DNA from 2 places in the Micromonospora sp. NPDC007208 genome. Region 1 is predicted to be linked to the other one. Evidence: riboswitches for the same ligand, from Rfam matches in the RefSeq annotation. Region 1 holds a riboswitch; the other holds the start of a gene.
What was found. A riboswitch is a leader RNA that binds a small molecule or an ion and turns the genes downstream of it on or off. The one in region 1 is predicted to bind S-adenosylmethionine.
Positions count from the first base shown of each region.

Region 1 (3,398 bases):
GAACCTGCCCGACGACTACGAGCGTGTCCGGCAGGGCGTGGACGACGTCGCCGCGGCGCTGCAGAAGACGATGGACTCGATCGGCACCGCACTGACCACCATCGCCACCCACTACGAGGAGCAGGAGCGGGTGCGGGGCGAGAACTTCACATACCAGGATTGAACGGAGCCGCGATGTCCGACTCCTCGCTCTACTCCGACCGACTCGACGGCGACACCACCGAAAACCTCTGGGTGTTGGTCGGTGTCCTCGGCACCGCGCTCGCCGCGGCCGTCTGGCCCACCGGTGGCGGTCCGGCGGTGGTGGCCAGCCTCACCGCACTCGTCGAGATCAACATCCGCACGCCGGACCCGTGGGACAAGGGTTCCGAGGCGTGGAACGACATGAGCGACGTGTTCGAGCAGTGCAAGGCGGGCCTGACCCGGGCGCGCGGTGACGTCGACACCTACTGGGCCGATCAGGGCGCCGAGGCGTTCAAGGCGTTCCTGGAAACGCGCATCGAGCCCGCACTCGACGCGATCGCGCAGGCGGCGAGCAACGTACGGAACATGTGCGACGACATGTGGTGGGGCCTGACCACGAACCTGGTCAGCTACATCAGCGTCACGGGCGCGGCGCTGGTGGCCGCCGGTGTGGCCTACGCTTCCGGCCCTTATACGCCGGCCGTGCAGTGGGCGATCGTCGGAGCATGGGCGGCGTTCGCCATCACGACGCTCACCGCGGTGCTGACCTTCGTGCAGCAGGTGTGGACGGCTGGGCGTGACGTCGGCGACGCCTTCAGCGTTCTGGAGAACATGTTCACAAGCGACAGTGACCGGATCGACACCACGAGCCTGCAACTGCCCGAGCAGGTCCGGGTTCGCATCGCCGAGCCGAAGGGGTGGGTGAAGGAGTGAGCGACGTACCAGCGTTCGAGCACGCGGCGCGCGAGGCGGAACGCGCGGCCCTGACCGGCGGGTCGCTGCGAGCGATGACCGATCAGCTCAACGGGGTCCTCGCCCGGATCAGCGCGGCACAGGAGGCGGTCTACGAGGGCACTGACGACTCGGGCACCGTGGTGGTCAGGGCCACCGGGGCCGGCCGGGTCGAAGACGTCTACCTCAGCCCGCAGGCGTTCCGCGACCTCGACGCGCAGGCCCTCGGGGCAGCGTGCGTGACCGCCGTGGGTGACGCGAGGATGCGCGCCGCCCAGGCCCTGACCGCGACGATCGCCGAGGTCTCCGGGCAGCCCGCTCCGGTCGACGTTCCCGCACCAGCGCCGCAGGCGTACGACCCGGCGTCGGCCGCCGAGGCACTGCGTACCGCCGCCCGGAGGGCCGGATGAACCCCGATGCCCTCTCGGCGATCCGTCGTGACATCGCCGCCGCGATGGAGTCGGCGGCGGATTTCGTCGAGCGGCCGACGGGCGACCAGTATCAGGGTGCGGCCGGCGACGGCGCGGTGATCGCAACCGTCGGCATCGGCGGTCAGCTGCTCGACGTACGGATCACACCGCAGGCCCGGCGTTCCGTGGACAACCTCACCCTCGGCGAGCACGTACGCGACGCGATTCGAGCCGCCGAGGCCGAAGCCGAGCAGGCCCGCAACGCCCTGCTCGGGTCGCTGACCATCGGCGGCCGCTCGGTCGCCGAGATCCTGGCCGACCCGGGCGCCGCGATGCCCGGCACCGTTCGACCGCGGTGGCAGCGATGACCCCCGCGCAGCGCGCCGTGGTCGTCATGGTGTCCGTGGTGGTCGCGCTTCTCGTCGTGTCGGGTGCGGTCTGGCTGCTCGCCGGCGGTGACCGGCCCACGGGTGGCGCCATCGCCACTGCGGGCTGGGTTCTCGTGGCCCTACTGGCCGTCTTCGGGGCCGTCGCGGTCTACCTCGGGCGTCGACGCCGCCGCTGACCAGCAGCGCACGCCACCCGCCGGGATACCGGCGGTTCGCTCACACCGTGGGATCTGCGGTAGCAGCGGCCGACAGCGTTGTCCTAGACTCGACGGCACAACTGAATACCTCATCCAGAGGGGCTGAGGGATACGGCCCGACGACGCCCCGGCAACCACCCCGCGCGCTCACCGCTGAGCGACCCGCGGGGCAGGTGCCAATTCCGTCCCCGCCGCACCGTGCGATGCGGGGAAAGATGAGAGGACTCTCGACATGACGTCGACGCTCGTCACCTCCGGCATTGACACCTCCGCCAGCCCCGCCCGCGCCCTGGTCTGCCGTGCCTGTTCGGCCCGCTACCCGCTCGCCGCCCAGCACGCCTGTTACGAGTGTTTCGGCCCGCTGGAAGTCGACTACGACACCGCCGCACTGGCCACCGTCACCCGCGAGCAGATCGAGGCCGGCCCGAACAACATCTGGCGGTACGCCGCACTGCTCCCCGCCGGTCAGGACCCGGCCACCCGGGTCACCCTCGACCCGGGGCTGACCCCACTGGTGGCGGCCCCGCTCCTCGCCGCCGAGTTGGGCATCACCGCGCCGCTCTGGGTCAAGGACGACAGCGCCAACCCCACCCACTCGTTCAAGGACCGGGTCGTCTCGGTGGCGCTCACCGCAGCCAAGGCGCTCGGCTTCACCCGGTTCGCCTGCGCGTCGACCGGCAACCTGGCCAACTCGGTGGCCGCCCACGCCGCCCGCGCCGGGGTGCCCTCGGTGGTCTTCATCCCCAGCGACCTGGAGCAGGGCAAGGTCATCACCACCGCCGTCTACGGCGGCGAGCTGGTCGCCATCGACGGCTCGTACGACGATGTCAACCGGCTCTGCGGCGAGCTGGTGGAGACCGACGAGTTCGAGGACACCGCGTTCGTCAACGTGAACGTCCGGCCGTACTACGCGGAGGGCTCCAAGACCCTCGGCTACGAGGTGGCCGAGCAGCTCGGCTGGCGGATCCCCGCGCAGGTGGTCATCCCGATGGCCAGCGGCGAGCTGCTCACCAAGATTGACAAGGCGTTCTCGGAGCTGGTGGAGATCGGCCTGGTCGAGGCACCGGCCGACGGCTGGAAGGTCTTCGGCGCGCAGTCCGCCGGCTGCAACCCGATCGCCGTCGCCCTGCACGCCGAGACCGACACGATCATCCCGGTCAAGCCCACCGGCATCGCCAAGTCGCTCAACATCGGCGACCCGGCGGCCGGCCTCTACGCCCTGGAGGCGGTCCGCCGCACCGGCGGCTGGATGGAGTACGTCGACGACGACGAGATCCGTGCGGGCATCCGCGACCTGGCCCGGACCACCGGGGTCTTCGCGGAAACCGCGGGTGGGGTGACCGTGGCCGTACTGCGCAAGCTGGTCGAGTCCGGTCGGCTCGACCCGACGGCCGAGACCGTCGTTTTCAACACCGGCGAGGGCCTGAAGACGATCGACGCGGTGGCCGGCCAGGTCGGGCCGACCCACCACATCAAGCCCTCGCTGC
Region 1 is NZ_JBIAFG010000026.1:49,864-53,261, forward strand. Features, by position in the region: gene ACFYL6_RS32105 (hypothetical protein) at 1-163, shown strand, start outside; gene ACFYL6_RS32110 (hypothetical protein) at 175-897, shown strand; gene ACFYL6_RS32115 (YbaB/EbfC family nucleoid-associated protein) at 894-1,325, shown strand; gene ACFYL6_RS32120 (YbaB/EbfC family nucleoid-associated protein) at 1,322-1,693, shown strand; gene ACFYL6_RS32125 (hypothetical protein) at 1,690-1,890, shown strand; SAM riboswitch class I at 1,998-2,133, shown strand; gene thrC (threonine synthase) at 2,144-3,398, shown strand, end outside.

Region 2 (3,398 bases), on a different contig from region 1:
CCGCCCGACCCGCCCTCGACCTGCTCGCCTCCCAGCTCGACGCCACCGCCGACGGGCTACGCAACCGGGACCGCGCCGCCATCCAGAGCGCGCTGGAGAGGCTGCGCAACAACAAGGATGAACTGGCCACGTTGGGCGAGGCGATCGAGGGGGCGAAGGAGACGGCTACCCTCTCCCCGGCCCGCTGGCACCGCCGCGACGAACTCACCCACTACGCGGAGGCAGCCGACCCGATCGACCGGGCGATGCGCAACAGCGGCACGCTGATCCGCCGGTCCGTCACGCTTGTCGAGGACGAGGAACCGGTGCCCGATCCGATGCCGGACGCGATCGGCCACCTCGCCGAGTCGGTCCGGCTGCTCAAGCACGAGTTCGCCGCCGGCGAGGAGCCGCAGAAGGCCCGGGAACGGTCGCTGCGGGCGGTCAGCGAGGCCGGCCGGGCGTACGGCGCCGGGGTGGGCTTCTCCGGCAGCGTGGTGATCGCCCAGATCCGCACCACCGCGAGCGACCTGCTGGTCGCCTCCGGGATCGAGCAGGAGGAGGCGAACCGGTGGATCCGCACCGCCTTCGGGGAGCAGGAACGCCCGGTCGGTGAACCCGCCGAGGCCGGCGAGGCGCCCAAGCCACCCACCGCCCCGCCGGTCGGCTGAGCGCAGGCCGCGGTCAGCCCAGCTCGGCCAGCGCCGCGAGCAGCCGGTCCACCTCGGCTGCCGTACTGCCCAGCCCGATGCTGGCGCGGAGCGCGGTGGGCGGCAGGTCCCGCCGGCCGGTCCGCCCCGCCGCCTCGCTGAGCAGACGCCGGGCCAGCGGGTGGGCGCAGAACAACCCGTCCCGTACGCCGATGTGGTGCTCGGCGGCCAGCCGGGCGGCCACCTCGGTGGAGTCCCATCCGGCGACCACGAACGAGACGATGCCGACGCGGGGCGCGTCCGGGCCGAAGGTGCGCAGCTCGACGACGTGCGGCAGGGCGGCGAGGCCGGTCCGCAGCCGGGCCAGCAGGGCCTGCTCGTGGGCGGCCAGCGCGGCCTGGTCCGCGTCGTCGAGCGCCGCGCACACCGCCGCCAGGGCAACCGCGCCGAGCAGGTTCGGGGTGCCGCCCTCGTGTCGGGCCGGGCCGGTCGCCCAGGTCACGTCGTGGGTGGCCGGCCCGACGTGGCTGGTGGCCCCACCACCGGCCAGGTACGGCGGGGCGGCGTCCAGCCAGTCCGCCCGGCCGATCAGCACGCCCGCGCCGAACGGCGCGTACAGCTTGTGGCCGGACACGGCCAGGTAGTCGACGTCGAGCGTGAGCAGGTCGACCGGGGCGTGCGGGGCGAGTTGCGCGGCGTCGAGCACGATCCGGGCACCGTGCCGGTGGGCCACCCGCGCCAGTTCGGCGACCGGCCACCGCTCACCTGTCACGTTGCTCGCACCGGTCACCGCGACCAGCACCGGCAGCGCCGGGCTGCTGCCCCGGCGCAGCTCGGTGAGGGCGGCGGCGAGGTCGCGTACCGCCCCGTCGGGGTCGGCGGGCACCGGCAGCCGTACCGACCCGCGCGGCCAGGGCAGCAGGTTGGCGTGGTGCTCGGAGGCGAACGTGACCACCGTGGTGCCGGCCGGCACGGCCCGGGCCAGCAGGTTGAGCGCGTCCGTCGTGTTGCGGGTGAAGATCACGTGATCGTCGGCGCGAGCGCCGAAGAAGTCACCGATCGTCTGCCGTGCCTGCTCGTACGCGAGGGTGCAGCGCCGCGACAGCGCTCCCGCTCCGCGATGCACGCTGGCGTACCAGGGCAGCAGCTCGGCCACGGCGTCGGCGGCGGCCCGCGCGCACGGCGCACTGGCCGCGTAGTCCAGGTTGATCTCGCCGGGCACGCCGAGGACGTCGAGCGGCGCGGACGGCGCCGACGGCACGGTGGGCAGGCTGGGCAGTGCGGGAACGAGAGTGACGGACACGCCGGAACCTCCGGGGTCAGGGACCCCGGGTGCGACATCGGGACGGGGTCCGCGCTTGCCCAGCACACCGATCGGGCTGGGCCCGGTCATCACCCGGGGCACCCCACCGCGAACTCGACGAGGGTTGCCGGCCAGCAAGCCGGGGCTTGACGCTGGCGCTCGTGACCTGTCGGCAGCATAGCGGCTACCGATGCGACCGAACCAGCCGGCGGGGGATGGCTACGCTGACCGCATGGCCGACACCCCGCCCGGTTCACCGCTGCCGCCGTCGCCCGCCGCCCCGCCCGCGCCCGCCGCCCCACCCGTGGGCGAGACGCCCCGGATGCCGCTGCGCCGACTGGGCTGGCGGCGGTTCCTGGTGCTGGCCGGGGTGGTGCTGTTGATCGCGGCGTGCGCGGTGTTCATGGTCTTCACCCTCGGCCAGTCGCTCGGTGCGCAGGCCCTGCTGATCGGGGTGGTCGCCGCCATCCTGCCGGTGCCGGTGCTGGTCGCCTGCTTCCTCTGGCTGGACCGGTACGAACCCGAGCCGCTGAAGTACCTGATCTTCTGCTTCGCCTGGGGAGCGTTCGTCTCCACCGCCGCCTCGCTCACCGTGAACGACTTCGCCGCCAACCGTTTCGCCGACTGGGGCCTGCCGTCCGCGCTCACCGGGGTGCTGGTGGCGCCGTTCATCGAGGAGCTGACCAAGGCGCTGGGCCCGATCCTGCTGCTGGTGTTCCGCCGCCGCGAGTGGTCCGGGATCACCGACGGCCTGGTCTACTGCGGGCTCGCGGCGGTCGGCTTCGCCATGGTGGAGAACATCCTCTACCTGGGCGGGTTGGGCTACGCGTCCGGCGCCGACCGCTACGGCCCGGCCACCGGCATCCAGCAGGTCATCGCGATCTTCATTCTGCGGATCCTGCTGTTCGGATTCGCTCATCCCCTTTTCACCTCGATGACCGGTGTGGGGCTGGGTATCGCCTCCCGGACGGCCGACCGGCGGATCCGGGTGCTCGCCCCGATCGCCGGCCTGCTGCTGGCGATGATGCTGCACGGCACGTGGAACCTGCTGCCCACGCTGACCCAGGCCACCGGCGAGGCCATGATCATGCTGTACGGCTTCCTGGGCCTCATGGTGCCGGTCTTCTTCGGCACCGTGGGGCTGGCGCTGTGGCTGCGCGCCTGGGAGGGGCGGCTCACCGAGCGGGCACTGCCCGACTACGTACGCGCCGGCTGGCTCAGCCCGCCCGAGGTGGCCGCCCTGAGCAGTCTCGGCCGGCGACACGCCGCCCGTAGTTGGGCGCGGCGGGTGGCCGGCGACGCCGGGGTACGGGCGATGCGGGGTTACCAGTCCGCCGCCACCCGGCTGGCCCTGCTGCGCGACGGGACGCTGCGCGGCCTGGACCGCAAGCCCGCCGACCAGGAGCGGACGGCCCGCGAGGAGCGGGAGTTGCTGGACGCGATCACCGCGTACCGGTCGTTCTTCG
Region 2 is NZ_JBIAFG010000013.1:5,789-9,186, forward strand. Features, by position in the region: gene ACFYL6_RS23225 (aromatic acid exporter family protein) at 1-650, shown strand, start outside; gene ACFYL6_RS23230 (aminotransferase class V-fold PLP-dependent enzyme) at 664-1,932, opposite strand; SAM riboswitch class IV at 1,979-2,099, opposite strand; gene ACFYL6_RS23235 (PrsW family intramembrane metalloprotease) at 2,123-3,398, shown strand, end outside.
Region 2: another riboswitch for S-adenosylmethionine. It lies ahead of ACFYL6_RS23230 (aminotransferase class V-fold PLP-dependent enzyme); the one in region 1 lies ahead of thrC (threonine synthase).